3 regions of the Arthrobacter sp. 2MCAF14 genome follow, and region 1 is predicted to be linked to each of the others. Evidence: predicted binding sites of a transcription regulator. Region 1 holds the regulator's gene; each other region holds the start of a gene.
The links. Region 1 encodes HrcA, which represses chaperone genes, less so after heat shock. Its sites were predicted from a motif close to TTNGCACTCGNNNNNNNCGAGTGCNAA; they were not measured.
Positions count from the first base shown of each region.

Region 2: groL (chaperonin GroEL) is a predicted target of HrcA. The motif match lies at 8,247-8,273, and genes of this name have one in related genera.
Region 3: groES (co-chaperone GroES) is a predicted target of HrcA. The motif match lies at 1,471-1,497, and genes of this name have one in related genera.

Region 1 is NZ_JBFRHB010000025.1:7,320-16,657, forward strand. Features, by position in the region: gene lepA (translation elongation factor 4) at 1-942, shown strand, start outside; gene hemW (radical SAM family heme chaperone HemW) at 1,021-2,250, shown strand; gene AB4074_RS16360 (DUF4870 domain-containing protein) at 2,305-2,718, opposite strand; gene AB4074_RS16365 (DUF3097 domain-containing protein) at 2,821-3,678, opposite strand; gene hrcA (heat-inducible transcriptional repressor HrcA) at 3,860-4,873, shown strand; gene dnaJ (molecular chaperone DnaJ) at 4,941-6,071, shown strand; gene AB4074_RS16380 (16S rRNA (uracil(1498)-N(3))-methyltransferase) at 6,074-6,850, shown strand; gene AB4074_RS16385 (GerMN domain-containing protein) at 6,884-7,771, opposite strand; gene AB4074_RS16390 (PhoH family protein) at 8,193-9,281, shown strand; gene ybeY (rRNA maturation RNase YbeY) at 9,278-9,338, shown strand, end outside.
Region 2 is NZ_JBFRHB010000017.1:1,175-11,232, forward strand. Features, by position in the region: gene AB4074_RS12885 (L-serine ammonia-lyase) at 1-671, shown strand, start outside; gene AB4074_RS12890 (lipid II:glycine glycyltransferase FemX) at 1,048-2,121, shown strand; gene AB4074_RS12895 (threonine/serine ThrE exporter family protein) at 2,200-3,678, shown strand; gene AB4074_RS12900 (siderophore-interacting protein) at 3,717-4,556, opposite strand; gene AB4074_RS12905 (uracil-DNA glycosylase) at 4,572-5,339, opposite strand; gene AB4074_RS12910 (DUF3263 domain-containing protein) at 5,473-5,808, shown strand; gene AB4074_RS12915 (LytR C-terminal domain-containing protein) at 5,858-6,463, shown strand; gene AB4074_RS12920 (cold-shock protein) at 6,603-6,806, shown strand; gene AB4074_RS12925 (ABC transporter substrate-binding protein) at 6,920-8,188, shown strand; gene groL (chaperonin GroEL) at 8,486-10,058, shown strand, end outside.
Region 3 is NZ_JBFRHB010000002.1:124,792-134,849, reverse strand. Features, by position in the region: gene groL (chaperonin GroEL) at 1-939, opposite strand, end outside; gene groES (co-chaperone GroES) at 1,026-1,322, opposite strand; gene AB4074_RS02510 (hypothetical protein) at 1,545-1,955, opposite strand; gene AB4074_RS02505 (THUMP-like domain-containing protein) at 2,033-3,271, shown strand; gene AB4074_RS02500 (shikimate 5-dehydrogenase) at 3,295-4,113, opposite strand; gene ykgO (type B 50S ribosomal protein L36) at 4,164-4,286, opposite strand; gene AB4074_RS02490 (GTP-binding protein) at 4,352-5,518, opposite strand; gene AB4074_RS02485 (glutamate--cysteine ligase) at 5,695-6,846, shown strand; gene tsaD (tRNA (adenosine(37)-N6)-threonylcarbamoyltransferase complex transferase subunit TsaD) at 6,883-7,998, opposite strand; gene rimI (ribosomal protein S18-alanine N-acetyltransferase) at 7,995-8,435, opposite strand; gene tsaB (tRNA (adenosine(37)-N6)-threonylcarbamoyltransferase complex dimerization subunit type 1 TsaB) at 8,480-9,151, opposite strand; gene tsaE (tRNA (adenosine(37)-N6)-threonylcarbamoyltransferase complex ATPase subunit type 1 TsaE) at 9,151-9,726, opposite strand; gene alr (alanine racemase) at 9,753-10,058, opposite strand, start outside.

The sequences.
Region 1 (9,338 bases):
GCCAAGCCTATGGTCTTCTCCGGCTTGTATCCCTTGGACGGTACGGACTATCCCGTGCTCCGGGATGCCCTCGAGAAGCTCATGCTCAACGACGCAGCACTCGTCTACGAACCTGAGACGTCTGCCGCCCTGGGCTTCGGTTTCCGCGTGGGCTTCCTTGGCCTGCTGCACTTGGAAATCACCCGTGAACGCCTCGAGCGCGAGTACAACCTCGACCTCATCTCCACCGCTCCCAACGTTGAGTACGAGGTCACGCTGGAGGACAAGCGGGTCCTGCACGTCACCAACCCGAGCGAATACCCCACCGGCAAGATCTCGGAGGTGCGCGAACCCATGGTGTCCGCCACCATCCTGGCGCCGAATGAGTTCGTGGGCGCCATCATGGAGCTGTGCCAGAGCCGCCGCGGCGTCATGGGCGGCATGGACTACCTCTCCGAAGACCGGGTGGAAATCCGGTACCGCCTTCCGCTGGCCGAAATCGTCTTCGATTTCTTCGACATCCTCAAGTCCAAGACCCGCGGCTACGGTTCGCTGGACTGGAAGGCCGACGGCGAGCAGGTCGCCGACCTGGTCAAGGTGGACATCATGCTCCAGGGCGAGCAGGTTGACGCTTTCAGTGCCATCACCCACCGCGACAAGGCCTACGCCTACGGCGTCATGATGACAGGCAAGCTGCGCGAGCTCATTCCCCGCCAGCAGTTCGAGGTGCCTATCCAGGCCGCCATCGGCTCGCGGATCATTGCCCGTGAGAGCATCCGCGCCATCCGCAAGGACGTCCTTGCCAAGTGCTATGGCGGTGACATCACCCGTAAGCGCAAACTTCTGGAAAAGCAGAAGGAAGGCAAGAAGCGCATGAAGATGGTGGGCCGCGTGGAAGTTCCACAGGAAGCGTTCATCGCAGCCCTGACCACCGACGAATCCAAGGACAAGGCCAAGAAGTAATGCGGCTTTTCGCCCGGGACACCACGGGACAGGCGCGCACTGTAATGGCGCGCGCAGGACGGGCACGAGGGGAAATCCGTGCCTAGCGTTCTTCCCCTCGGGGATCCGGCACCTGCGGACGGACTCTTGCCGCCGCAGGTGCTCGACGGCGTCGATTCACGCAAGTTTGGACTGTACGTCCACATACCTTTCTGTGCCGTCCGTTGCGGATACTGCGATTTCAACACCTACACCGCCACCGAGCTTGGCGGCGGTGCCTCCCAGGACGCCTACGCGTCTACTGCCATTTCGGAAGTGGAGTTCGCCGTCCGGGCCATGGAAGCCTCCGGGCTGCCGCAACGGCACCTGAGCACGGTGTTCTTCGGCGGCGGGACGCCGACCCTGCTGCCTGCCGAAGATCTCGCACGCATCCTGACGGCCGCCGTCGGGCACTGGGGCCTGGAAGCGGGAGCGGAAGTCACCACTGAGGCGAACCCGGACTCTGTGACGCCGGAGTCCCTCCAGCTGCTCGCAGACGCCGGCTTTACGCGGATTTCCTTCGGCATGCAGTCGGCGGTCCCTCACGTGCTCAAGGTCCTGGACCGTACACACACTCCCAGCCGGGTCCCCTTGGTGGTCCAATGGGCGCGCGACGCCGGCCTTGCTGTAAGCCTCGACCTCATCTATGGGACTCCCGGCGAGTCCATGGCTGATTGGCGGACCTCCCTCGAGACAGCGCTGTCCTACGGTCCGGACCACATCAGTGCCTATGCGCTGATCGTGGAAGAAGGCACCAAGCTGGCGGCGCAGATCCGGCGCGGAGAAGTTCCCGGCATCGACGACGACGACCACGCCGCCAAATACGAACTCGCCGATCAGCTGATCAGCGCCGCCGGTCTGGACTGGTACGAGGTCAGCAATTGGTCCCGCACTCCCGAACAGGCGTGCAAACACAACCTAGCCTATTGGCGGGGAGACGATTGGTGGGGCATCGGACCCGGTGCGCATTCCCACATGGGCGGCGTCCGCTGGTGGAACGTCAAACACCCCACAGCCTATGCCAACAGGCTCGGCAGCGGGGTGTCTCCGGCCGCTGGACGTGAAACGCTCGACGCCGGAACCCGGGAAGTGGAACGCATCATGCTGGAGGCCCGGCTCGGCACCGGGCTTCAAGTCGACGCGCTCGGCAAGGTGGGCCGCCACGCCGTCGCAGGCCTCATTGCAGACGGCCTGGTTGAGCCTGGAGCGGCCTTCCAAGGACGGCTGGTCCTGAAACTCAAGGGCCGGCTACTCGCGGACGCCGTGGTCCGCCGGATCCTTCCGGACTAGCGGCAGGCGCTAGCGCCCGGCGCGGGAGCCGGCATCGGAACCCGCGAAGACCGGCTACTTGATCCAGCGCAGGTTGAAGCGGTAGCGGTGCGGTTGTCCGTGGTTGACGCGGATTCCGGCTGACACCGAGAAGCAGGTCACGGCGACCCAGATCGCCGTGGCAAGGACAGCGAACAGGTTTCCCACCACCGGGAGCAAGACAAGGACGTTGGCGAGCACTGCGGCAATCGTCGGAGGCAAAGTGAAGTTGAGCGCTTCCTTGGATTCCTGTGCCGTAAAGGGGCCACGTTCGCGGAAGATCAGGTAGATCAGAAGCGAAGGAACGCAGCCAAGGATCCCGCCGAAGTGCGCCAGTGTTGCCCACTGCCGGTCTTCCGAGGCGGTCAAGGGCAGCGCGTTGGCAGGAACGCCGTGGTACTGGGACTGGCCCGAGGTGCCATCCCGATCGTCAGGAGCGTTGTCTGCCACAGTATCTTCCTTCGAGTATCAATCGGTGCAGTGTTGCTGTCCCAGAATACTTGCTCGGCACGCGATCAGCCGACCAACTCCTCTGCCCGGGGCACGCAATCGTCACGGAACAGTCAGGAAATCGATCACTTCTTCCACGCGGCCCAGCAAAGAGGGCTCCAAGTCGGCGTAGCTGTGGACGGCGCCAAGAAGCCTTTGCCAACCCAGCCCGACGTCCTCGGCCGTCTCATGCGGCCAGCCGAACGACCTCAGGATGCCGGTCTTCCAATCCGTGCCACGCGCGATGGTTGGCCATTGCTCGATCCCCAACACGTTGGGCCGGATTGCCTGCCAGACGTCCACGTAGGGATGTCCTACGATCAGGACGTTTCCCGCGGCGCCCGGCAGTGTCATGGCGTCGGCAGCAATCCGCGACTCCTTCGAATCCGGTACCAAGTGGTCCACGAGGATTCCGAGCCGGCGGCCCGGGCCGGGGGAGAACCCGGCAATGGCCGCCTTGAGATCGTCCACGCCGTGCAAGGGCTCGACGACGATGCCCTCCACCCGGAGATCATCTCCCCACACTTTTTCCACCAGTTCAGCGTCGTGCTTGCCTTCCACCCAAATCCGGCTCGCCTTGGCGACTTGGGCCCGCTGGCCGGCGACGCGGACGGATCCCGATGCCGTCCTGCCTGCTTGCGCCGCGGCCTTGGCGGCCGCGGCGCGTGGAGCCGGCGGCACGAGCTTCACTGCTTGTCCCTCCAGGAGGAATCCGAAGCCGAGCCGGAACGATTTGGCCTTTCCCCGCCGATCCTCAAGCACCACAATGTGCATGCCTCCGGACTTTTCCACCCTGGTCACGGCCCCGACCCAACCGGACTGCACGTCCTCGAGAACCATCCCGCGTTCAACGGGCACCTCAGGCAGTTGCCGTTTGGCAGGCGAGGAGAGGTCTTGCGGGCCCCAATTGTCGTAAGACACGGTCTTCACACCACTTTGCGCTAGGGGGATCGTTGATGGTCCGTGGCATTACCCACGGCCGCGCGGGAATCATGTTCGCCGCGAGCGGTACCAATGCTAACAACGAGGTGGCTCATACTAGACTTGTTAGCACTTGGGCATGTTGAGTGCTAATTGTTGAAATGTTGATTGGAGGTGGGCAGTGAGCGAACCACGCAAGCTTGAAGTGCTACGCGCCATCGTGGAGGACTACGTTCACTCCCGCGAGCCCGTCGGCTCCAAAGCCTTGGTTGAACGGCACCATTTGGGAGTGTCGAGCGCCACCATCCGCAATGACATGGCACTTCTGGAAGAAGAAGGCCTCATAGCCGCACCGCACACGAGTGCCGGCCGCATTCCCACGGACAAGGGCTACCGCCTGTTCGTCGACCGCATCTCCGAGGTCAAGCCGCTTTCGGCTGCCGAGCGCCGGGCTATCCATTCCTTGCTTGAGGGACCCGACGACGTTGAGGACATCCTTGAGCGCACCGTCCGGCTCCTCTCCCAACTGACCAACCAGGTCGCCGTCGTCCAGTACCCGCACCTGAGCCGCGCGCGCGTCCGGCACATTGAGTTTGTCCTTTTGGCACCGCGCCAGGTCTTGGTGGTATTGATCGCCGATTCTGGCAAGGTGGAACAGGGCGTTGTGCACGCAGCGACGGACGCCACCGACGAAGAGCTCATGGCCTTGCGCGCGCGGTTCCTTGGAAGCATTGCCGGCTCCCAGCTCGACCTCATGCCGCAAGTCCTGCCCTCGGTGGTTGCCTTGTGCCCGCCGACCCTTCGCAACCTTGCAGGCGCCCTTGCCCACGGCCTGGAAAGGCTTGCCGAGCGGAGCCGCGACGAGCGCATGGTCATGGCAGGCACGGCAAACCTGGCCCGCTCCAACGTGGACTTCCCGCTGAGCATCGGTCCGGTCCTCGAAGCGCTCGAGGAGCAGGTCGTCATGTTGCGGCTGCTGTCGGATATGGCGGAAGACCCTCGCGGCGTCACGGTGAGCATCGGCCGCGAAAACCCTTATGACAGCCTCTCGGAGGCTTCGGTGGTTGCCACGGGCTACGGTCCGGGCAGCAGCGCCAAGATCGGCATTCTTGGACCCACCCGCATGGACTACCCCAACACCATGGCGGCCGTCCGTGCCGTCGCACGCTACCTTTCCCGCATTCTGGGCGGCTGACAGCCTCGGCTGGAAGGCGCCTCGCAAGAAACGCAGTGGAACCGTAAACAAGGAAGAGATACCGACTTTGAGCAGTCACTATGACGTTCTGGGCGTCTCGCCGGAAGCAACCGGCGAGGAGATCAAAAAGGCCTACCGCAAACTCGCACGTAAGCTGCACCCCGATGTGAACCCCGGGGCCGGTGCAGCCGAGGAATTCAAGGCGGTGACCCACGCTTACGAGGTCCTCTCCGACCCCCAGAAGCGCCGCGTCTACGACGCCACCGGCAACGAGAACGGGACCGACAACGGTTTCGGCGGAGGATACGCGGGCCAGGGATTCGCCTTCCAGGACATCTTCGATACCTTCTTCGGCGGAGGAGGCGGCGGCATGCAGGGCCCCGCATCACGTATGCGCCGCGGGCAGGACGCCCTGATCAGCGTTCGCATCGACTTGCGTGAGGCCGTGTTTGGTGTCAATAAGAAGCTTGAGGTGGACACCGCTGTCATCTGTCCCACGTGCGAAGGCTCATGCTGCCGTCCGGGCACCCACCCGGAGCGCTGCGACATCTGTGGCGGCTCGGGCCAGGTCCAGCGGGCTGTGCGCTCGATCCTCGGCCAGGTCATGACAGCCGCACCGTGTGGATCGTGCGAAGGTTTCGGCTCGATCATCAAGGATCCTTGCAATGAGTGCAACGGTCAGGGCCGCATCCGCAGCCGCCGTTCACTGACCGTCAAGGTGCCTGGCGGCGTCGCTACGGGGACCCGCATCCAGCTGTCGTCGCAAGGCGAAGCAGGTCCCGCGGGCGGTCCTCCCGGTGACCTCTACGTGGAGATCCGGGTCAACAGTGACTCCACCTACATCCGCGAAGGCGACGACCTTCACGCCACGCTGAGCGTTCCCATGACTGCCGCGGCACTGGGTACTGAGCTGCAGCTTGAGACTTTCGACGGTCCCCAGGAGATTGACGTCAAGTCCGGCACGCAGTCCGGCGAAGTCATCACCCTGCGTGGACTTGGCGTCACCCATCTCCGCGGCTACGGCAGGGGAGACCTCAAGGTGCACCTGCACGTTGAGACGCCCGGCAAGCTCGACGCCGCACAGGAAGACCTGCTTCGCCAACTGGCAAAATTGCGCGGAGAGCAGTTCACCGAAGGCAAGCTTGTGGCCAGCGGCGGTATGTTCGCGAAGCTGCGGGACAAGCTCGGTAACCTATAGCGGTGAGCAACCCCGTATTTTTCACAGCAGCCGGAACGCTTGACGGGCTCGGCCCTGGAGACACTTTCGTGCTCGACGGCGCCGAAGCCAGGCATGCTGTCACCGTCAAGCGCCTGGAAATCGGCGAAGCCGTCGATATTGCCGACGGTGCCGGAAAACGGCTCACGGGCACCGTGACCGAATCCGGGCAGGGAACCCTGACAGTCCTTGCCACCGCTGTCCAGGAGGAGCACCAACCAACCGTGCGGCTCGTGTTGGTCCAGGCCCTCGCGAAGGGCGACCGTGACGAACTTGCCGTCGAGACGGCAACGGAACTCGGGATCGACGCCGTCGTGCCCTGGCAGGCGGAGCGTTCCATCGTCCGTTGGAAGGGTGACAGGGCGGCCAAAGCCCACGCGAAGTGGCAGTCCGTCGCCACGGCAGCCGCCAAGCAGGCGCGGCGCGCGTGGATTCCCGAGGTGCGTGCCGCCGTCGACGGCTCTGGCCTGGCTGCAGCGGTTGCCGCGGCTGACTTGGCGATCATCCTGCATGAGGACGCGAAACGTCCGCTGCGGGATGTCTTGGAGAAGTGGCAGGCCGAGGTTTTCGACGCGGATACCGGAGCGGGTCGGGAAGTCCTGCTCATCGTCGGCCCGGAGGGTGGCATTTCACCGCGCGAAGTGACGAAGCTCAGCGACGTCGGCGCCGTCACCGCGCTCTTGGGCCACCACGTGCTTCGGTCGTCGACGGCGGGACCCGCCGCCGTCGTGCTGGCCAGTGACATTCTGGGGCGTTGGTAGCCCGCGGCGCACGTCCTGGATCAGCGCACGGCCTCAGCGAACGCTGAAAGTACGGGTATCCGTCGCGACGTCGGCGTCGTTGGGTCCTACCAAGGAAACCCGCAATTCATAGCGGCCCGCTCCGAGCCCCACTGTGAGGCTGAAGGCTCCACCTTGTCCGGGAACGGTAGAAGCAGTGGTCTGCCCGGCGAGGTAGGAGGACTTGTCGCCGTTTGAGTTCTCGCGAAGGATTTGCCAATGCAGTTTCTTCGAGGGGTCCGTGCTCCGGCCGTTGAACTTGACCGGACCGGCAGGCAAGGTCAGATCCTCTTGCGGGTCGATGATCCACACCGGTGCCACCATGGACGCGTCGCGGACCATCGGATCGCCTAGTTTGACCTGCCCGAATGCCATGTAGTCCGTGTGCCCGTCCACCAGGATGGTCACCTTGATCTGCTGTCCTGAATCGATCAGTCCTGAACTTGCGGCCGCTGCGGTGGCGGTATAGACGAGTTCCTGGACCGCCCGCTGTGCCATCCCGGCGTCGAGATTGGAATTGAACGCGTCGCGGGAAACATCGACAGTGACGACGTTCTTACCGGAAATCGAGGTCGCCAGGCTGCCTGGGCTCTGCCACGGCGTGAAGAAATCGTGATCCAACGGCTTCTGGGACATCATGATCCGCAGGGCCGTGGTGATGGGGTTCTCGTTGCCAGGGTTGTCACGGAATTCGCGGTACAGGAAGGTGTCCGTGTCGCTACGCCCGATCCAATACACGGGGATCTTGTTTGAGGCCTGGGTTGTTTCGAGCGGAGCATTGCTGTCCGGCACCGTCTGCAGTGCAACTGTCGGTGTGGGGATCGGAGTCGTGGATCCCTGTCCCGTGCGATCGGCAATGCAGCCCGACAGGAACAAGGCAGCCGTCAAAGCGGTCACAAGCATCGCGGAGCGTTTCCGGATGCGTGTGCCGTGTGGAGTGACGGCTGGCCTGGTGATGGTGGATTCCTGCTCGTGTTCGGCCGCGGTGTTGCGGGGGAGTCATGCGCCCGGTGGCCGGGCACAGGGGCATTTTGCCCATGAATCAGCTTGTCACAGTCTCCAGGGCCCCGGCTGGCGTTTCGATACCCCGGCGGCCAACTGCAATCCGATTGATACGAGGTCGATGCCGAGTTGATACCAAAGCGGCATGGATCGGCCGTCCGCGGCCCCGCCGGGCACGGTCTGGAACCACCCCGGAGACTGGCTGGCGTAGGATTGAAAGCAATCCGAGGCCCGCGATCGTGCGCCCATCCAGCAGACGGACATCGGAGAAAATCGATGGACATCACCAAGCCGGAGGAGCAGAGGCCGCAAGGCCAGCACTATGACAGAATCATTGAACGGGCGGCCCAAGGCCGGCAGCGTTGACACAGGTCCGGCCGAGTTCCCACACTCTGTCCCGGGCGCCCGGACGGAAGTTGTCATCTTTGACAACTCGGATCAGATGGTTCAGACCCTTGGCAGCCATGACGAGGCGTTGCGCTACATCGAAGCCCAGTTCCCCGGCGTCGACTTTCATGTGCGCGGCAACGAGCTCTCCTTCAGCGGACCGTCGAGCGATGTTCCCCGGATCATGCGGCTTCTGGAGGAAGTCCGCGGCCTGGTCGGCAAGGGGACGGTCATCACCCCGGACGTGCTCCAGCAACTCGTGTCCTTGTTGCGCAGCCAGTCCCTCCAAAACCCCGTCGAAGTCCTGACCCACAACATCCTTTCGAGCCGCGGGCGCACCATCCGCCCCAAGACGCTGAACCAGAAAAACTATGTCGACGCGATTGACGACAACACCGTCATCTTCGGGATCGGCCCTGCGGGCACGGGCAAAACTTATCTGGCCGTCGCCAAGGCTGTTCAGGCACTGCAGCTCAAGGAAGTCAGCCGCATCATCCTCACGAGGCCGGCCGTCGAAGCCGGAGAGCGCCTCGGCTTCCTGCCGGGGACGCTGAGCGACAAGATCGATCCGTATCTGCGCCCTTTGTACGACGCATTGCACGACATGATGGACCCGGAATCGATCCCGCGGCTCATGGCCGCCGGGACCATTGAGGTAGCACCGCTCGCTTACATGCGCGGCCGCACGCTCAACGACGCGTTCATCATTCTTGACGAGGCGCAGAACACCACCGCGGAACAGATGAAGATGTTCCTGACACGGCTCGGCTTCGGTTCCAAGATGGTTGTCACGGGGGATATCACCCAAGTGGACCTGCCCTTCGGTGCCACCTCCGGGCTGCGCATCGTCCAGGAAATCCTCAGCGGGATCGACGACGTGAACTTTACGATGCTGGACGCGTCCGACGTCGTCAGGCACCGATTGGTCGCCGACATCGTGATCGCGTACAGCAAATGGGATGAAAAGCACCGGGCGCGTGCACAGCACACGCCGATCCACGACAAACGGGGAGAACACCGATGAGCATCGAGGTCAACAACGAGTCCGGCGTCCAGGTGGACGAGGCACAATTGGTGACGC
Region 2 (10,058 bases), on a different contig from region 1:
GGCACGAGCGGCTCCTGAAGGAAACCAAAGACCAGGACCCTGACTACCGGGATCCGAAGTACTGGCAGGAATGGGTGAACCTCATCGCGCTGGCCGTGAACGAGGAAAACGCTTCGGGCGGCCGCGTGGTCACCGCGCCCACGAACGGTGCCGCCGGGATCATCCCCGCCGTGCTGTACTACGCCCTGCATTTCGCCCCCGGTATGGACAAGGCCACGCAACAGGACCGCAACGAGACGATCGTGAAGTTCCTGCTCGCCGCGGGCGCCGTCGGGGTCCTCTACAAGGAGCAGGCCTCGATCTCCGGAGCCGAAGTGGGCTGCCAGGGCGAGGTCGGCTCCGCCTCCTCGATGGCCGCCGCCGGCTTGGCCGAAGTCATGGGCGGCTCCCCGGGACAGGTGGAGAACGCGGCCGAGATCGCGATGGAACACAACCTGGGCCTGACCTGCGATCCGATCGGCGGGCTCGTGCAGATCCCCTGCATCGAACGCAACGCGATCGCCGCGGCGAAGGCCATCAACGCCGCGAAGATGGCGCTCTGGGGCGACGGCACCCACCGCGTCTCCCTGGACGAGGTCATCGTGACCATGCGCGAAACCGGCAAGGACATGTCCTCCAAATACAAGGAAACGGCCATGGGCGGCCTCGCGGTCAACGTCGTGGAGTGCTGACGCCCGCGTCCTGAAGTTCCAGGCGGCGCGTACCGGACGGCCAGGCAGGGCCGAGCAATGCCGCGGATGCCATGGCAGCGAATACCGCCCAAAAGCTGTTGCTACGGCCGGTCGAGAGCGGCGGAATGGGGCGGTAGACGATCATCGGGTCCTCCTGGTTCGGCTTTCGTTACAACCACTCTCCGCCTCCGGGATAGCTGTGGACTTTGGGGAACCTTTGCCGTGCCTGTGAGAAACTGAAGGGCGCTGGTTTGAAGCCGTCAGAGACCGATCAGGCGGTAGCTCTCCGTCGGGGCCGATAGACTTGGGGCTGAACGCCTGCGCCGCACACCGGCGCCTGCTGCCTCAAGTAAGCAACTGATTGGACACGGCCCCCTTGCGAGAATTTACCGCACGCTTTGCCACCGCCGAGGAAATCGAACACTGGGACAAACACGTCACGGCCAATCCCAACGGCGGAAACCTCCTCCAATCCGAGGCATTTGCAGATGTGAAGCAGCACTTCGGCTGGAAGCCCCTGCATCTCGTGTACGAAACCGCGGACTACAGCAGCTACAACCTGGTCTTGGAGAAATCGTTTCCACTGCTCGGCAAGCTCTGGTACCTCATCAAGGGCCCTGACGTTGCCGGGGTCGAGGACATTCCTGGGATCATCAAGGCCAACCGGGAATTCGTCAAGCGGGACAGGCTCGGGGTTTTCGCCGTGAAAATCGAGCCGGACATCGTCGTCAGCGGCGAAGCCCGGGATGCGATTGAGGCCACGGGAGCGGTCAAGACCCCCAACCTGCAGCCGAACGACTCCACAGCCCTGCTGGACATCTCTCCCGAGGAAAACCAGTTGCTGCGCAACCTGCATTCCCGCGGCCGCAACGCCGTTCGCCGGGCCATCCGCGAAGGCGTCGAAGTCCACACCATGGAACCCACAGAAGAGAACTTCCGTTCCATGTATGCGCTGATGACCAACACGGTCGAGGCGAAGTCCCAAGTGCGCGTCCGTGAATTCGGGTACTACCGCCAGTTCTGGACCAACTTCATCGAGCGTGGCCAGGGCAGGCTCCTGTTTGTCTTCGAAAACGGCGTCCCATCGGTCGGAGCCTTCGTCATCAACTATGGCCGGAAGGGCACCTACAAGGACGGCGGATCGCTGCAGAAGCGCGCGCAGTACGGCGATTCGCACTTGGTCCAGTGGACAGCCATCAACCAGGTCAAGGAGCTGGGTTGCACTGAGTACGATTTTTGCGGCACTCCGCCCGCGGACCGGCTCAAGGACACCTCACATCCGTTCCACGGACTTGGCCTGTTCAAGACCAGCTTCAGCAAGACCGTCACCGACTTCGTCGGCTGCTACGACCAAGTCATCAGCCCGCTGAAGTACAAGCTCTGGACCGTTGCCGGGGAACGTGTCGCACGGCAGATCTACACCCGCCGCACGGGCCAGCAGTTCTACTAGATTCGCAGCGCCACCCCGCCTACTGCATGTGCACGACACCGTATTTGGAGGAACCACGCCCTTTGGAGGAACACCCGCGTGACTGACCGCCCCGACAACAGGCCCAACACCGACGGCTTGCCCAAGACACAGCCGCTGAAGCCATCCCAGGTGCGCCAGAACGTCAACGCCAAGCGCATGCTTCGCAGGCTCGTGCAGGGCGAGAATCCTCCCACCGCCCCCATGAGCATCGTCGACCGGTTGGCGGGCAGTCCCTACGCCAACCCCATCATCCACGTGGGCGGTGTTGACGCTTCAGCCCGCAAGACCATCGACTTCGCGTTGCACATGGCCGAATCCATGTTTCGCTACGGAGCCGGCGCCCTGGAAGTCGAGACCAGCATCATCGCGGTCACGGCGGCACTCGGGTTGAAGAACATCGAAGTGGACATCACCAACCAGTCAGTCCAGATCAACTACGCACCCAAGGACCAGACCCCCCTGACCCTGCTCCGCGTCGTCCGTTCCTGGACCAACAACTACGCAGGTTTGGCCCAGGTGCACCAACTCGTCACGGATATCGTGGCCGGCGGGGTGGGCAGGGCCGAGGCTGTGCGGCGGCTGGATGACATCATCCGGAGCAGCAAGCCCTTCCCGCGGTGGATGGTCACCATGGCGTTCGGCGTCTTCTCCGCTGTTTTCGTCGGGGTCCTGGGCGGGGGACTGGGAGCGTCCGCCCTGGCTTTCGTCTCCAACATGCTTGTCAATCTCGTGGCCCGGCAATTGGGCAAGTGGCGCACGCCTGACTTCTTCGTGACAGCGGCCTGCTCCTTCCTGGTCACGTTCATCGCGCTCATGCTCCACTGGGCCGGGGCGGATATTCCGCCGTCCATCGTCGTGGCGGGCGGCATTCTCTTGCTGTTGCCAACCGGTCGGCTCGTGTCTTCGGTGCAAGATGCCATTAACGGATTCCCCGTGACTGCGGCCGGACGCTTCCTGTCCACGATCCTGACCTTCGGCGCGATCGTTGCGGGCATCGCCGTTGCGGTGGTTGTTGGTGACCTCATTGGCAGCGTCGCGATCGACGTCACTCAAACATTCCCCGAGGCGTATCCATTGTGGGGCCAGGCCATCCTGATCGCCGTGGCCGTGATTGCCATCGGCATCACCGAACAGACCCTGCTCAAACTACTGCTCCCGACGGCGGCAGTGGGCTTGGTGGGTTACTTCGTCTTGTGGGGGGCTTCCAACCTTGGCTTCGGAGACCGGCTCTCTCCGGCGATTTCCGCCGTGGTCATCGGCCTGCTCGCCCGCATAGTGGCACTCAGGCTCGGAGCCCCGCAGCTGGTGGTGGCAGTCCCGGCAGCCCTCATCCTGCTCCCGGGTTTGAAGATATTCCGTTCCATGTATGTATTGACGGTGCAGGAAGCAGACGTCCTACTGGGTTCGGGCGGCATGCTCAACGCGGGAGCGATCGTGCTGGGCGTGGCCGCAGGAATTGTGCTGGGCGACAACCTTGCCCGGCCGCTGACCAAGGGGCTTGCCAGCAACGAGCGACGCCGCGTCCGCCGGCGATAGCCCGCCGCGTCCGGAGGGCGACCCAGCGGAAGCAGTCCCTAGATCTGCCCGATCGGGAGTTTCTTCTCCGCTTGGAAGTCGTCCTCTACGCGCCCCTGGGCCCAGTATCCGGAAAGGGATACCTGGGAACGCTCCAGCCCACGCTGCTTGAAGAAAATCTCCCGCAACGCCTTCATATAGCCTCGCTCACCATGCGCGAACACGTCGACGCGGCCGGGCAGCCACTCTGCGTCGCCCAAGGCATCGAGCAGGATCGAGCTTGATCCGGCCGGGACCCCGGAGCGAAGAAGCCAACGCAACTCCACGCCGTCGGGAGCTGCAATAGCAAGGATGTCGGCATCGCTATCGACTTCGAGGAAGGCAAAGCCTTTGGCGTCGGCCGGCAGGGATTCCATCGCGGCGGCAATCGCCGGGAGCGCGGCGTCGTCGCCCGCGAAAAGGTACCAGTCGGCGTCGGGCGCCGGGTTGTAGGCGCCGCCGGGACCCGTGAAAACAAGCGTGTCTCCGGGCTGGGCTGCCAGGGCCCACGGGCCTGCAAGGCCCTCGTCGCCGTGGACCACAAAGTCGATTGCCAGCTCCTGCGCAGCTTGGTCCACCCAACGGACGGTGTAGGTGCGGGTGTAGGGCCACTGTTCGCGGGGCATTGTCTCCCGGATGGCCCAAAGATCCAGCGGCAGCTCATAGTCGACGCCGGGCTGCGGGAACACGATCTTTACATACCGGTCCACGAAGTCGATGTTCGCATAACCGGCAAACCCGGGTCCACCTGCAATGATGCGCACCATATGGGGCGAAAGCTGTTCCGTGCGCAGCACCGTCAGGTTCACTTGGGGGCGGGTATTGCGGGATGCAGACGACGTCGCGGGCAAAGATGTCATGTAGGCAAGCCTAAGCTAGGGCAGCGGTGGAAGCTCCCAGATGACGGGATCTGCGCCTTGCGCACGGAGCAGGGCATTGGCCCGGCTGAACGGGCGCGAACCGAAGAAACCGCGCGAGGCGGAGAGCGGACTGGGGTGCGCGGAGGAGATCACAGGGGCGCCTTCAAGCAGAGGCTGTACTGCTTCGGCGTCCTTGCCCCACAAGATCGCGACGAGCGGACTCTGCTTGCCCGCAACTGTGCGGCGGCGGGCGACGGCGGCGACCGCCGCCGTCGTGATGGCCTCCCAGCCTTTGCCCCGGTGCGAGCCGGCTGCACCGGCCGCGACGCTCAGTACCCTGTTCAGGAGGAGTACTCCTTGGCTCGTCCAAGCCGAAAGATCGCCGTGAACCCGCGGCGGGAGTCCGAGATCGGACTCCATCTCCCGGTAGATGTTCGAGAGGCTGCGGGGGATGGGACGGGTTTGCCCGGAAACCGCGAAAGAGAGCCCGACGGCGTGTCCCGGCGTCGGGTAGGGGTCTTGGCCCAGGATGAGCACCTTGACGTCGGCAAGAGGCCGCCGGAAGGCGCGAAGGAGGTTGGACGCGGCAGGAAGCACGCGGGTTCCGCGTGTTGCCTCGGCCGCCACGAAGGTTAGCACCGAGCGCAACTCGTCCTCGACGTCAGAGAGCGCGTCGGCCCAGTCCGGCGCCATGAGGTCCGCCAAAGCCATTCCCGGGAGTGCCTCGAACCCGGTGGAGTGATCCTCGGATTCAAGCTCGAATAGCGCTTCTTCGCCTGCCACCCAGTCATTGTCCCTGTCCTGAGGCTCCGGGGAAAGCGGCTCCGCGAGGCGGCGGGGCAAATGACATCGATGTTATTCGCCCGTTACCATGGGCGGGGGACATTTTTCAGTCAATGCGTCGAAGGAGTGTGTCGTGGCAGAACCCGCACGGGAACCCATGGCGTCCGAAGCAACTGGACTGGTACTCGAAGACCTGTCCGCCGGACTCCGCAGCGATTCGCCGCTCGGCGAGCGTGAACAGCAGATGCTCGCCCTGGAGAGGCAATGGTGGAAGTACGCCGGGGCCAAGGAACAGGCCGTCAGGGAACTCTTCGATCTCTCCGCGACCCACTATTACCAGCTGCTCAATGCCCTCATCGACACTGAGGAAGCATTGGCTCACGATCCTATGCTGGTCAAGAGATTGCGTAGACTACGTATGTCACGTCAGAGGGCCCGCACAGCGCGTCGTCTCGGTTCTGACGCATAGAGCACCCGCTGATCCCCCAGCAAGCAAGCAGCAAGGACAAGGCTTCACCATGACCAAATTTGCCCGGGATGAATTCGACCGTGTCCCGCAGAGCTCATCGCGCCAAGGTGTCCACAGACTCGTCGCGTCCGCTTCCCGGCCCGCCCTGTGGCCGGTGCTGCTGCTGGGCGGCATCGCGCTGGCCGTAGGCCTCGTTGCGTTCCTCATCCTTCCGAAGCTTGGATTCACCTCATCGACGACGCCGCAAGCCGTCGTCACCGCGGATGCCCCCAAGCAAAGCGCCGCGGCGTCACCATCCGCAAGCGGCGCCGCGCAGGCGTCCAGCCAGCCAAGCCCGAGCGACACACCTTCCAGCACGCCGACCCCGAGCACGGCGCCCTTGGACAAGACGGCGGCAGTCGCGGTCTACAACGGCACCACCACCGGTGGCCTGGCTGCCCGCGTGGCCGGCCTCGTTCAAGGCGGAGGCTGGCCGTTGTCCACCGTCGCAAACTGGGGCGGCATGCCCCAGCAGACGTCGTCGGTCTTCTACAAGGGCGCAGCCCAGAAGGGCAATGCCGAAGCCCTCGGTAAATTGCTGGGCATTTCCAACCTTGTGGACAGTGCCGAATTCCAGCAGCCCGTGGTTGTCATTCTGGGCCCCGGCTACAAGTAGCAACTCGGTTACGCCTCAATAACATTGCGGCCACCCACACCCGAGGTTGCGCTACGGCAACGTGACTGTGGTTACAGTAGTTGTGAGCTGGCCCGGAGATCCCGGAAGCCGGCCACTGCTAGTTGAAAGTGTGGGGATCATGGCTTTGGGAACCGTCAAATGGTTCAATGCCGAAAAGGGCTACGGGTTCATCACTGTCGATGAGTCCGGTGACGACATCTTTGTGCATTGGTCCGCCATCCAGATGGATGGTTTCCGTGCGCTCGAAGAAGGACAACGGGTCGACTTCGAACTGGGCGAGGGCCAGAAAGGCCCGCAGGCAGAAAGCGTGCGGCTTATCTAGTGGGTGTTGCGGCAACAGGGCTGTCCCAGCCTTTTGGAACTCAGCCTTTTGGAACCCAGCCCCTTGGAGGGCGCCGGTCCCGGGCAATTCCTCTTCTTGCAGGCTTTGCAGCCTTGGCACTTGGACTGGCCGGATGTTCCGCCCCCGTGGCTAACGCCAGGCTCAGCTCGGTTACCCCGAGCGGCGACGGCATCCTGCGCATCGGTGTGATTCTGGACAATACCGGCAGTTCCGCATTCCTCAACGAGTCCGAGCTGGCAGCCGCCAAGTTGGCCGTCAAGCAAATCAATGATGCAGGCGGATACAAGGGCCATCCCGTCGAGTTGCTTTCGGCGTCGGCGGCCAGCGAAAGCGGCAGCGCTAGCCAGGGGGCCAGCGCTGCGGCTTTCACTGCCGATACCGCGGCGCAAGGCAAGGCGTTGCTATCAGCCCACGCCGACGTCGTTGTGGGGCCGACGGATTCCAGCCATGCGCCCGCCGCCATCGATGTGCTGTCTCCTGCCCGGATTCCACTTATCTCGCCGGCCAACACGGCGTCAGGACTCAGCAGCTACAAGAACGGCGGCTTCTACTTCCGCACTTCGGCCGCCGATGCCGCACAGGGCAGCGTCCTGGCGAAGCTTGCCCACGACGCCGGCGCCAAGAGGATTTCCGTCCTGCATGAAGCCGGGGACTACGGTACACGTGTCTCCGGAGCGGTCATGGACGCCGCCCGCAGCCTCGGAATGGACGCCGTGACCAACGCGGAATTCGCGGCCGGCAAAGCAGGTCCCGCCGCGGCGGGCATCAAGTCCGGCACACCGGACGCCGTCGTCGTGGTTGCCCGTGACGGTGCCCAAGGCGCCCTGGCCGAGCTCCTGAACGCGGGGCTGAGCGGCAAGAGCCTGATTTTGAGCGACGGTGCCATCCGCCAATACGGAACCGCACTCGGTGCCGGTGGCCTTAACGGCGCGCGGGGGATTCTTCCAGGTGTCTTCCCGAGTGCGGCGTTCCAAGCCGATCTGACTGGCATCGACCCCAAACTCAAGGACACGACGTACGCCGCCGAGACGTACGACGCCGTTACCCTCGCGGCGCTTGCGGCCGCAGCGGCGGGCGACGACGCCGGTGGCTCGATCGCGGCCTGGCTCACCACAGTGTCCGGCGGGACGCGTCCGACGTCGGGCGATGCGGCAACGAAAGAACGCACGTCCTGTACGTCATACAAGGACTGCGTCGAGCTGCTGAAGGGGGGCAAGCTCCCGGATTACGACGGCGAGTCCGGCACCATCCGGTTCGACGCCAACGGCGACGTCACCTCGTCCAATTACATGGTCTTCACCTACGGAGCTGACAACACTGCGCGGGTGAGCGGCAAGGAGACCGCCTCACGGACTCCGTGATGGGCTTGTGCCCGTAGCGAATTCCCGTGGCGTGGCGAGTAGTTTCCGGCCCTTGCTGCTTGCACTCTCCTCAGGTGAGTGCTAATTATTGATTAGCACTCTCAAGCACTGACTGCTAATTCTTCGCGGCTCCGGCCGTATGGAAGTAGTGGCGGTGCCTGGGAGAACAAAGAAAACCTTGCTGGGGTGAGGTCCGGAGCACACGGCGTACAGAGGCCGAATGTGAAGGATCGTCCGTCGCGGGCACCGCAGTGAAGGCACCTTCTTAACGACTGTCCCGAAAGGACTACCGCCGTTATGGCCAAGATCATTGCATTTGATGAAGAGGCACGCCGCGGTCTCGAGCGGGGTCTGAACATCCTCGCCGACGCCGTCAAGGTCACCCTCGGCCCGCGTGGACGCAACGTCGTCCTCGAAAAGAAGTGGGGCGCCCCCACGATCACCAACGATGGCGTTTCCATCGCCAAGGAGATCGAACTGGACGACCCGTTCGAGAAGATCGGCGCAGAGCTGGTCAAGGAAGTTGCCAAGAAGACGGACGACGTCGCTGGCGACGGCACCACCACTGCCACCGTCCTGGCCCAGGCACTGGTCAAGGAAGGCCTGCGCAACGTAGCTGCCGGCGCCGACCCGCTGTCCCTCAAGCGCGGCATCGAGAAGGCTGTTGAAGCCGTCATCCGCGAGCTGCTCGCCTCCGCCAAGGAGATCGAGACCAAGGAAGAGATCGCTGCCACGGCTTCTATCTCTGCTGGCGACACCGAAATCGGTAACCTCATTGCTGAAGCCTTGGACAAGGTTGGCAAGGAAGGCGTCATCACGGTCGAGGAGTCCAACACCTTCGGCCTTGAGCTTGAGCTCACCGAAGGCATGCGCTTCGACAAGGGTTACATCTCCGCTTACTTCGTCACCGACGCAGAGCGCCAGGAAACCATCCTCGAAGACCCGTACATCCTGATCGTCAACTCCAAGATCTCCAACGTGAAGGAACTCGTTGCGGTCCTGGAGAAGGTCATGCAGTCCAACAAGCCGCTGCTGATCATCGCCGAAGACATCGAGGGCGAAGCCCTGGCCACCCTGATCGTCAACAAGATCCGTGGCACCTTCAAGTCCGTTGCCGTCAAGGCTCCGGGCTTCGGTGACCGCCGCAAGGCACAGCTCGCCGACATCGCGATCCTCACCGGTGGCCAGGTCATCTCTTCGGAGGTCGGCCTCAGCCTCGAGAACGCAACCCTCGAACTGCTCGGCAACGCCCGCAAGGTTGTTGTCACTAAGGACGAGACCACCATCGTCGAAGGTGCCGGCGACGCCGACGCTATCGCCGGCCGCGTGGCACAGATCCGTGCCGAGATCGAGAACTCCGATTCCGACTACGACCGCGAGAAGCTGCAGGAACGCCTGGCCAAGCTGGCCGGCGGCGTTGCAGTCATCAAGGCCGGTGCCGCAACCGAGGTAGAGCTCAAGGAACGCAAGCACCGCATTGAGGACGCAGTCCGCAACGCAAAGGCTGCCGTTGAAGAAGGCATCGTCGCCGGTGGTGGCGTTGCCCTCATCCAGGCCGGTGCCAAGGCATTCGCGAACCTGCAGCTCGAAGGCGACGAAGCAACGGGCGCCAACATCGTCCGCGTTGCCATCGACGCTCCGCTCAAGCAGATCGCTTACAACGCCGGCCTCGAGCCGGGCGTTGTCATCGACAAGGTCCGCGGCCTGCCGTCGGGCCACGGCCTGAACGCTGCAACCGGCGTTTACGAGGACCTGCTGGCTGCCGGCGTCAACGACCCCGTAAAGGTCACCCGCTCGGCGCTCCAGAACGCTGCCTCCATCGCTGGTCTGTTCCTGACCACCGAGGCCGTTGTTGCCGACAAGCCGGAGA
Region 3 (10,058 bases), on a different contig from region 1:
GACCTCGAGGCCAACCTGGTCGAGGGACAGGCCGAGCTCCGGGGAGACAACCTGTGCGCCGGTCAGCGTGGCAATGTCCTGCAGCATGGCCTTGCGGCGGTCACCGAAGCCCGGAGCCTTGACGGCAACGACGTTCAGGGTGCCACGGATACGGTTCACGATCAGCGTGGACAGTGCCTCGCCGTCGATGTCCTCGGCAATGATGAAGAGCGGCTTGGCAGCCTGCAGGGCCTTCTCGAGGAGCGGCAGGAATTCCTGCAGCGAGGAGATCTTGCCCTGGTTGATCAGGATGAGCGCGTCTTCCAGAACAGCTTCCTGGCGTTCCGCGTCAGTGACGAAGTACGGGGAAAGGTAACCCTTGTCGAACTGCATGCCCTCGGTGAGGACCAGTTCGGTCTGCGTGGTGGAGGACTCTTCGATGGTGATGACACCATCCTTGCCGACCTTGCCGAAAGCCTCGGCAAGGAGCTCGCCAACCTCATCGCTCTGGGCGGAGATCGCGGCAACGCTGGCAACCTGGGTGCCTTCTACTTCGCGGGCGTTCTCAAGAAGGCGGGCAGCCACGGCCTGGACCGAAACCTCGATGCCGCGCTTGATTTCGCCCGGGGCGGCTCCGGCGGCAACGTTGCGCAGGCCTTCCTTGACGAGTGCCTGTGCCAGTACGGTGGCCGTGGTGGTGCCGTCGCCTGCGACGTCATTGGTCTTGGTGGCGACTTCCTTGGCCAGCTGCGCACCAAGGTTCTCATACGGGTCGTCGAGTTCGACTTCGCGGGCGATCGTCACGCCGTCGTTGGTGATGGTGGGAGCTCCCCACTTCTTGTCCAGAACGACGTTGCGGCCACGCGGGCCAAGGGTGACCTTGACGGTGTTGGCGAGCTTGTCAATGCCTGCTTCGAGCGAGCGACGGGCAGCGTCGTTAAACGCAAGCTGCTTTGCCATGGTTGTGTCCTTTCAAGACGGAAAACCCGCACCGCTGATTCGACCGGAAGAAGTCCGACTTGATCTGCGATGCGGGATCCAGGGAATTACTTAACGACGATCGCCAGAACGTCGCGGGCGGACAGAACGAGGTATTCGTTGCCGCCGGTCTTGACTTCAGTTCCGCCGTACTTGGAGTAGATGACGACGTCGCCGACGGTTACGTCGACGGGCACGCGGTTGCCGTTGTCATCGAAGCGGCCGGGGCCAACTGCAACAACTTCGCCTTCCTGCGGCTTTTCCTGTGCAGTGTCCGGGATGACCAGGCCGGAAGCCGTGGTCTGCTCTGCTTCGAGCGGGCGGACAACAATGCGATCCTCGAGAGGCTTAATGGAGACCGACACTCGGATCTCTCCTTTACGTGAGGTAGTACATGGACTATCAAACCAGGGGTGCCGTGGCGGGCTTACCGTCGTCGCGGTGCCGGTAAGTGCCTGGCGGCATGATTAGCACCCGCCTAGGGAGAGTGCTAATCAAGACTCTATGTAAGCATTAGCACTCGGTCAAGGCGAGTGCCAGAATTCCGTCACGGGTGAACGTCCAATGGCGGCTTCCGGCTCACACGCTTATTGCCCGGCGAGGTCGTCGAAGTCAACGTCCTCGCCGTCGTCGTACTCTTCCGTCTGCGCGGTTCCGCGGTTCAGATAGAGCACTACGCCGCTCGCGAGCGCGACGACGCCGAACACCACCAGCCCGACGATCGCTCCGATGCGGGCACCGGTGTAGGTGTCACGGATGTCCCGGGCCTCATCCGTGGCGTCCTGGACGCTCTTTCCGGTCATGGAGTAGGTGGCCGCGTTGAACGAGTCTAGGAAGAAAATAATGATCAACAGCGCGATGCAGACAATGGCAATCAAGGCACCCACGATGAGCGCAGGACGGGCATACTTGGAGAGATTTCCGGCGAAGGGACGTTTATCGGGGACAGAGGGAGATCCATTGGCGTCGTCAGGCTGGCGTACTGGGTTGTCTTCCATGGCATCAACCCTATCCGCCCGAGCGCTCCCGGATCCCTCCCGACCCCGTATGACGGGCGAGCACTAGGCTAGTTCCCATGGCTGACACACCCCAGGAACAGATCGCCCCCTTGCTGACAACGGAAGGTTGGGAACTGCTGGCGTCCTTGGGACCGTACCGCGATGACGAAGCCTTCGCCCTGAATGCCCGCCTGCGCAAAGACGGCCACTCCCCTGCGCTCGTTGCCGCCGTCCTCACCCAATCCAGGCTCCGCACCCGGGCCGAGGCCAAGTTCGGCGAATTCGCCCGGCAGATGCTCTTCACCCAGGCCGGCCTGGAGCAGGCCACCCGGCTCAATGTTGCGGCCAGGCATGCCGAACGCTTCGCCAACGCCGGCACGCAGCACGTCGCGGACCTCGGCTGCGGGCTTGGAGCAGATTCCATGGCCATGGCCTCCATGGACATCAAGGTCACCGCCGTGGAACTCGACGAGACCACCGCAGCCTGCGCCACCATCAACCTCATTCCTTTCCCGCACGCGACGGTAGTGCACTCCGACGCAACCTCGGTGCCCCTCGACGGGGTCGACGGCGTGTGGCTCGATCCGGCGCGACGCACGACGTCGTCGTCGGGAACCAAAAGGATCTGGGACCCCGAGGCGTTCTCGCCGCCGTTGTCCTTCGTTGAATCATTGGCCGCCACGGGCAAGTCCGTCGGGGTCAAAATGGGTCCCGGAATGCCGCACGAATCGGTTCCAACCGGCTGCGAGGCACAGTGGATCTCGGTGGGAGGGGACGTCACGGAAGTCACGCTGTGGTTCAACGACGTCGCCCGTCCCGGCATCCGCCGCGCTGCCCTGGTGCTCGGGCCACAGGGCGCCGCCGAGATCACCAGCGGCGAAGATTTCGACGGCGGCCCGGTGCCCGATGTCGGGCCCGTGGAGGGATACCTTTACGAACCGGATGGCGCGGTGATCCGCGCGGGCCTGGTGGCCGACGTCGCGCTCCGGCTCGGTGGCCACCTGGTGGACCTACACATTGCCTACATTTGCGCTCCGGAACTGGTGGAGACCCCGTTCGCCCGCGCCTACAAAGTTTTGGAAGTCATGCCGCTGAACGTCAAGGCACTCAAAGCCTGGGTGAAGGCCAACGGCGTCGGCGTCCTGGACATCAAGAAACGCGGCACCTCCGTTACCCCCGAAGAGCTGCGGAAACAATTGCTGCCGGCCGGAAAGAACTCGGCTAAAGCCCGCGGCAACAAAACAGCCACCTTGGTCCTCACCAGGATCGGCGAGGAAAAGGTGGCTGTCGTGGTGGAGCCGGTAGCGGCTGCTTGAGCTGATCCCGGACTTGGGGCGCCCTATTGGGCGCGCGTGAACTCCTCGGCTGCGGCCACTTGCTCCGGCGTCGGCGTGATGCCCGTGTAGAGCACGAACTGTTCAAGGGCCTGGATGGTAGCTACCTCGGCGCCGCTGATCACGGTCTTTCCTGCCGCGCGGCCGGCCTTGATGAGCGGCGTCTCTGCAGGGAGGGCGACGACGTCGAACACCACCTGCGCGGCCGACACCGCTGCTTCGGGGAAGGACAGCGAGCCGGACTCGGGACCACCGGCCATGCCGATCGGTGTGACGTTGACGAGCACGTCCGCCGTCGACTCCCCTACTTCTGCCTGCCAGCCGAAGCCATAGAGCCCCGCGAGGGCTTGTCCGGGCTTTTCATTCCGGGCAACCACCGTGACGCGGGAGAAACCGGCGTCGCGGAAGGCAGCCGCAGTGGCCTTGGCCATGCCGCCGGAACCCCGGAGCAGCACGGACGACGCCGGGTCGATCGCGTTGCGCTCGATCAACTGGGCGATCGCAGTGTAGTCCGTGTTGTAGGCCGTGAGTACGCCGGCGTCGTTCACGATCGTGTTGACCGAGTCGATAGCGGCGGCTGAAGCGTCCATGCGGTCGACGAGGGCGATGACGTCTTCCTTGTAGGGCATCGAGACGGCGCAGCCGCGGATGCCCAGGCCGCGCACGCCGGCGATCGCGTTCGGAAGGTCGGTGGGAGCGAAGGCCTTGTAGATCCAGTTCAGGCCGAGTGCCTCGTAGAGGAAGTTGTGGAAACGCGTTCCGTTGTTGCTCGGCCGGGCAGAGAGAGAAATACAGAGCGTCATGTCTTTATTGAGGATCGGCATAACGGGGCTTCCTTCGCGTAGCGGGTTCTCTGCCCAGCCTAGACGGGGAGCTAGCCTTGGCGCGCCTTGAAGCGCGGATTCAGCTTGTTGATGACAAAGGTGCGGCCGCGCCGGCGGACCACTTGCGCGCCGGGGATCTTCTTGAGGGCACGCAGCGAATTCCTGACTTTCATGGGGTTCTCCTTCTGGGGTTTTGACTTGTTTGATTGCGGTTTGTTCCACCGGGGCTGAAGCCCGGCTAAAGGGTGGATTCGAGTTCAAAAGGGTCCTCGAGTCCGGCGAAGCCGATCCGCATCTCCGCTTCGCTCAGCGCGCATCCGTCCAGGAGTGCCCGGATTTCGGCGGCGTCGAGGTCCTCCCCTCGTCCAGTCACGGCCAGCACCGTACCCCGGTCGCCGAAGCGGGGATGCCAGTCAAGGACGGCGTCGACGTCGGGGAGTCCCTTTCCGTGCTGCGGGGCCTCGCCGTCGAGGACAGGGCCGGTGCCGGTGCCGGCGTCCGCGAGCCACTCGCCTGTGCTCTCGAGCCAGACGCGCGGCCCGATTCCCTGCACCGCGATCCGGACCTTGGCCGCCGAGGCAATCCACAATCGGCCCCGCATCCAGTGGGATCCCTCGGCCAACTTGGGCAGTGCTTCCTGGAAGCGACCTGGATGAAGGGGACGCTCCACTTTGTGGAGCACGGTCCGGAAACTCCCCGACCCTTCCTCGAGCGGCACCCTCACGGAACCACGACGAACCCTGGCGAGAGCCTCGGCCCCGTCGTAGCAGCCGGGGCGGAAGTCGTCGTCGCTCGCGGAAACGGCGGCGTGCGGCGCAAGCTGCCCGAGCAGTTCCAACCCTTGGGCCCAGGCCTCGCTTGAGTCCGGGCGCAAGCCTGCCAGCTCCGCCCCAAGACCGGCGTGCACCATGACGGTATCCGCGTGGCCCAATTCCCCGATGAGAAATTCTCCGCTGGTGCGCTCATCCTCGGGCATGGCCGTGAAGCCGGATTCATACAGCGTGTGCTTGTCCCAGATGTGGTCTTCCAGTCCGGAGGGATCGATCGCCAACACGGCGTTGTCGATGACGGCGGGCCGTCCCAGGCCGCGCTTGAGTTCCGCCACCGCCATGTCCACGGAGACACCGGGCGGCAGGCCCAGGACGATGTGGTCATGGCCGGAGGACGCGAGGCGTTCCGCCGTCGGGACAACATCCAGGCGGACCGTGCAGCTTAGGCAGCCGTGTTCCAAAGGGGTTTGCGCTTGCTCCACCAGTTCGCCGTTGCGGAAGATCCTTCGCAAGACGATGGAGCCATCCAGGAGGTCGTGCAGGACCACCACCGAATCGCGGTGGGTCCGCCCAAGCCTGGCGGTGGCTGCTTCGCGGCATTGGCTGTCCAGTGAGCTGACGACAGAAAGGTGCATGCCCACTATCTTAGATGCAAATCATTCTCATTAGCAAAAAGCTTTGCTTTCCTTTTTTACCTCACGGTCCCATCATGCGGTACCGTACCGCCCCTGCATTAGACTTGAGCCAACCGCTGACGGCCCCACGGCGGGCTTTGCTCAGGGCGTTTTTGGCAAATACCGAGGGGACCCACGTGCAGATTGATTTCGCTTCATCCAGGCAGTCGACCCTGGGGGTGGAATGGGAGCTTGCGCTCGTCAACGCACGCACCGGCGAATTGGTCTCGGTGGCGAATGAGGTCCTGCGGGGCGTTGCATCGCGGCATCCGGATTTGAACGAGGACGACGAGCATCCGCACATCAAGCGGGAATTGCTCCTGAACACCGTGGAACTTGTCACGGGCGTGTGCAACACCGTCAAGGAAGCCAAGGAAGACCTGGCCCGCTCGCTGCAGGCTGTCAGGGAAGTCACGGACCCCATGGGCGTGGAGCTTTTCTGCGCCGGAAGCCATCCTTTCAGCCCGCCGCAGCTTCAGCCGGTCTCAGACAAAGAACGCTATGCCAAGCTGATCGACCGCACCCAATGGTGGGGACGGCAAATGGTCATCTATGGAGTCCACGTCCACGTCGGACTGGACCGCAGGGACAAGGCGCTCCCCATCCTCGACGGGCTGGTCAACTACTTCCCCCATTTCCAGGCGTTGTCCGCTTCCAGCCCGTTCTGGGGCGGCGAGGACACCGGCTATGCGTCACAACGCGCCCTCATGTTCCAGCAACTGCCCACGGCCGGTCTGCCTTTCCAGTTCCCCAGCTGGGCCGAATACGAGTCCTATGTCCAGGACATGTTCACTACTGGAGTGATCGACACCCTGTCTGAAATCCGCTGGGATATCCGGCCTGTGCCGAATCTGGGCACCATCGAGATGCGTATTTGCGACGGCCTGGCCACCCTTGAGGAAGTGGGCGCAGTTGCAGCCCTGACCCAATGCCTCGTGGACGAGTTTTCCACGATCCTGGACAACGGCGGCAGCATTCCGACCATGCCGCCGTGGCATATCCAGGAAAACAAGTGGCGCGCCGCCCGCTACGGCATGGAAGCGATCATCATCCTCGACGCCGAAGGCAATGAGCAGCTCGTCACCGAGCACCTCAAGGAAACGCTGCTGCGCCTGGCGCCTGTCGCCGAAAAGCTGGGTTGCTCGGCGGAACTGGCCGACGTCGAAAAGATCATCGCCCGCGGAGCAGGCTATCAGCGCCAGCGCCGCGTCGCCGCCCAGCACGACGGCGATCTTCACGCGGTCGTCCAGGATCTCGTGCAGCAAATGCGGTCCGTTCCGACCGCCTAGCCTCCGGCCGTATAGCCGCCCGCCGGGTTCCCGCGCCTACACCGAAACGGTGGTCACCGGCAGGGAGGAATCCGGAGCGAACGTGACGCCGCTGGGAGCGATTCCCGCCATGATGAGCTGCGAGCCCAAGGCCGCCACCATGGCACCATTGTCGGTGCACAGTGATAGCGGCGGAACATGCAGAGTGATCCCCGCAGCGGCGCAGCGTTGCCCTGTCAGCTCACGGAGCCGGGAGTTGGCTGCAACCCCGCCGCCCAGCAGGAGATCCGTGATGCCGTTCTCCCGGCAGGCCAAGACTGCCTTGGACGTGATGACGTCCACTACCGCCTCCTGGAACGCGGCGGCGATATCGGCAACGGGAACGTCCTCGCCCCGGGCTTCGAATTGTTCAACGCAGCGCGCGACGGCGGTCTTGAGGCCGCTGAAGGACCAATCGTAGCGATGGGGTCCGGGTTCCTCCGCGGTTCCCATGTACTTGGGTTGCGAAAGTCCGCGCGGGAAGCGGATGGCCTTGGCGTTGCCCTGCTTGGCGAGTTTGTCGATGGCCGGTCCGCCCGGGTAGCCAAGGCCCAGGAGCCTCGCCACTTTGTCGTAGGCCTCCCCTGCGGCGTCATCGATCGTGGAGCCGAGCATCTCGACGTCGTCGGTGATGCTGCGGATGCGCAGGATTTCCGTATGCCCGCCGGAAACGAGCAACGCACCGAGGTTTTCCGGCAGCCGTCCGCCCGAAAGTCCCCCAGTGCCACCGGCGGCGCCGCCGGCGCCGTCGAGGAGTCCGACGCCGACATGCGCCACCAAGTGGTTGATCGCGTAGAGCGGCTTGCCTGTGGCAACAGAGAGAGCCTTGGCCGCGCAGACACCCACCATGAGCGCCCCCGCCAAGCCAGGCCCGGAGGTCACGGCGATGGCGTCGATATCGTCGAGCGTCACCCCTGCCTCGTGCAAGGCCTCCTGCAGCGTGGGTACGAAGGCGTCCAGGTGCGCACGGGAGGCGATCTCCGGAATGACGCCGCCAAAACGGACATGCTCATCCATCGAAGAGGACACCGTGTTGGTCAGCAGCGTGGTGCCCCGGACAATCCCGACGCCGGTTTCGTCGCAGGAGGACTCGATCCCCAGCACGAGCGGCTGGATGGTGTGGGAGCGGTTCATGCCGGTGTTCCTTCAGTCAATGTCAGCCTCATGATGAGGGCGTCCGTGCCGTCCCGGTAGTAGCGCCGACGGACGTGGATCTGCTCGAAACCGAACCGCACGTAGAGTGCCTGCGCTCGTGGATTGTCGGCACGGACTTCCAGGAGCACTTCCACCGCTCCGCGCCGGCCGGCCTCTTCGATCAGTTCCGTGAGAATGGCGGAGCCTATTCCCCTGCCTTCGAATTCGGGCACGACGGCGATCGTCTGAACGTCCGCGATCGGCTCGATGCACATGAGCCCGGCGTAGGCCACAATCTGCCCGCCGGCTTCGGCTACCACGTAGCGGCGGGTATCAACCTGGGCAAGTTCATCGAAGAACATCTGCATCGGCCACGCGTCCACCGGGAATAGCCTGCGCTCCAGGACCTCGACCGCGGTGACGTCGTCGGCGGTCATGTCGCGCAAGGTCACGCCGTCGAGCTTGAACTGGTACGAGGGGTTCACAGGGCACGCTTCCTAGGGCCCGGCACTTGCGCGTCGGATTCCCGCAAATACAACGGGGTGGAATCCGGCAGTTCCGCGCCGGCCGCCAGGAGGGCCATGGCGAACTGGCCCAACGAGGCCGCGTCGGGCTGCGTGGTGCTGAATTCCTCGTTCGCGTTGACCACGTCCGCGTAGATGCCGCCGCCGGCACCGAAGACGGGGAGATCGGGCAACTCCGAGGCGAAACCGACGTGCGGCCCGTCCACGAGTTGCGGGAGCTGGCCATCGTTGAGCGTGTAGCGCGCCCAGTAGACCTCTTTGCGACGCGCATCCGTGGCCACCAGGAACTCGGCATGCGCCTCGGTTGACTCGGCCACTTCCAATGCGATCGCATCCAGACTCATGAGACCGAAAAGGGGTTTGTTCCAGGCAAATGCCAAAGTGCGGGCGGTTGAAATCCCTGACCGGAGGCCCGTGAACGGCCCAGGGCCGACGCCGGTGACGATGAGGTCGATGTCCGTGCCGCTTACACCGGCGTCTGCCAGGAGCTTCTCAATGCCGGGCGCCAGGACCTCGGCGTGGCTGCGGGTGTCCTCGGTGGCGAAAGATTCCAGCACGCTTTCCATGGCATCGTCAGAGATGAGTGCCGCACTCGCCACGGCTGAAGTATCAATGGCCAAGATCAGCATCAGGCGTTCTCCTCCAGTATTTCGGGCACGGCGCTCCAACGAGGGCCAAAGCCGCGGAAAACGATGGTGCGCGGTTCGTCGTCGTCCTCCGGGTCGAAGTCAAGCACGGCGTCCTGGCCTGCTTCATGGCGGGTTGCCGCCCTCTCCATGCCGCCTACCGTCCGGTGCATCTCGATGTCCAGGCGACTATCCGAAAGGTGTTCCACGCGCTCGCGCCCCCACTCGACCACTGTAACGGAGTTGTCCATGGTGTTTTCGAGGTCGATGTCGTCGATTTCCGCGGCGGATGCCAACCGGTAAGCATCAACGTGGACCAGATCGGGGCCGCCGGGGCGCGGCCCGTCCGGCAGGTTGGGGTGGATGCGCACCAGGACAAACGTGGGCGAGATGACGCCGGCACGGACGCCCAGTCCTTCGCCGAGTCCCTGCGCGAAGGTGGTCTTGCCTGCACCGAGTTCGCCCGTCAGGACCAGCAGGTCACCGGGCTCAAGGACCCCGGCGAGCGCCGAGCCCAAAGCATGTGTCTGCTCCGCCGTCGCGACCTTGACGGTCCGTACCCACAACGCATCACTCAACGGGGTCTGGTCAATCGAGGCCCCGCTCACCGGACATCCGCCCCCGGAGTCTCATTGATGTAGATCCGCGGCACGCGTGGGCTGATCCGGGTGACAATCTCATAGTTGTTGGTTCCCGCGGCGGCTGCCCAGTCGTCCGCCGTCGGGCCGCCGTCGGCGCCGTCACCAAACATGACAGCTTCGGCGCCCAGCCAACCGGCTTCGTCCGTCACCGCGTTCCCAAGGTCGATGACCATCTGGTCCATGGCGATCCGACCCACAACGGGATAGTTGACTCCGTTGACCCGCACCGGTCCGCCGGTGGCGACGCGCGGCACGCCGTCGGCGTAACC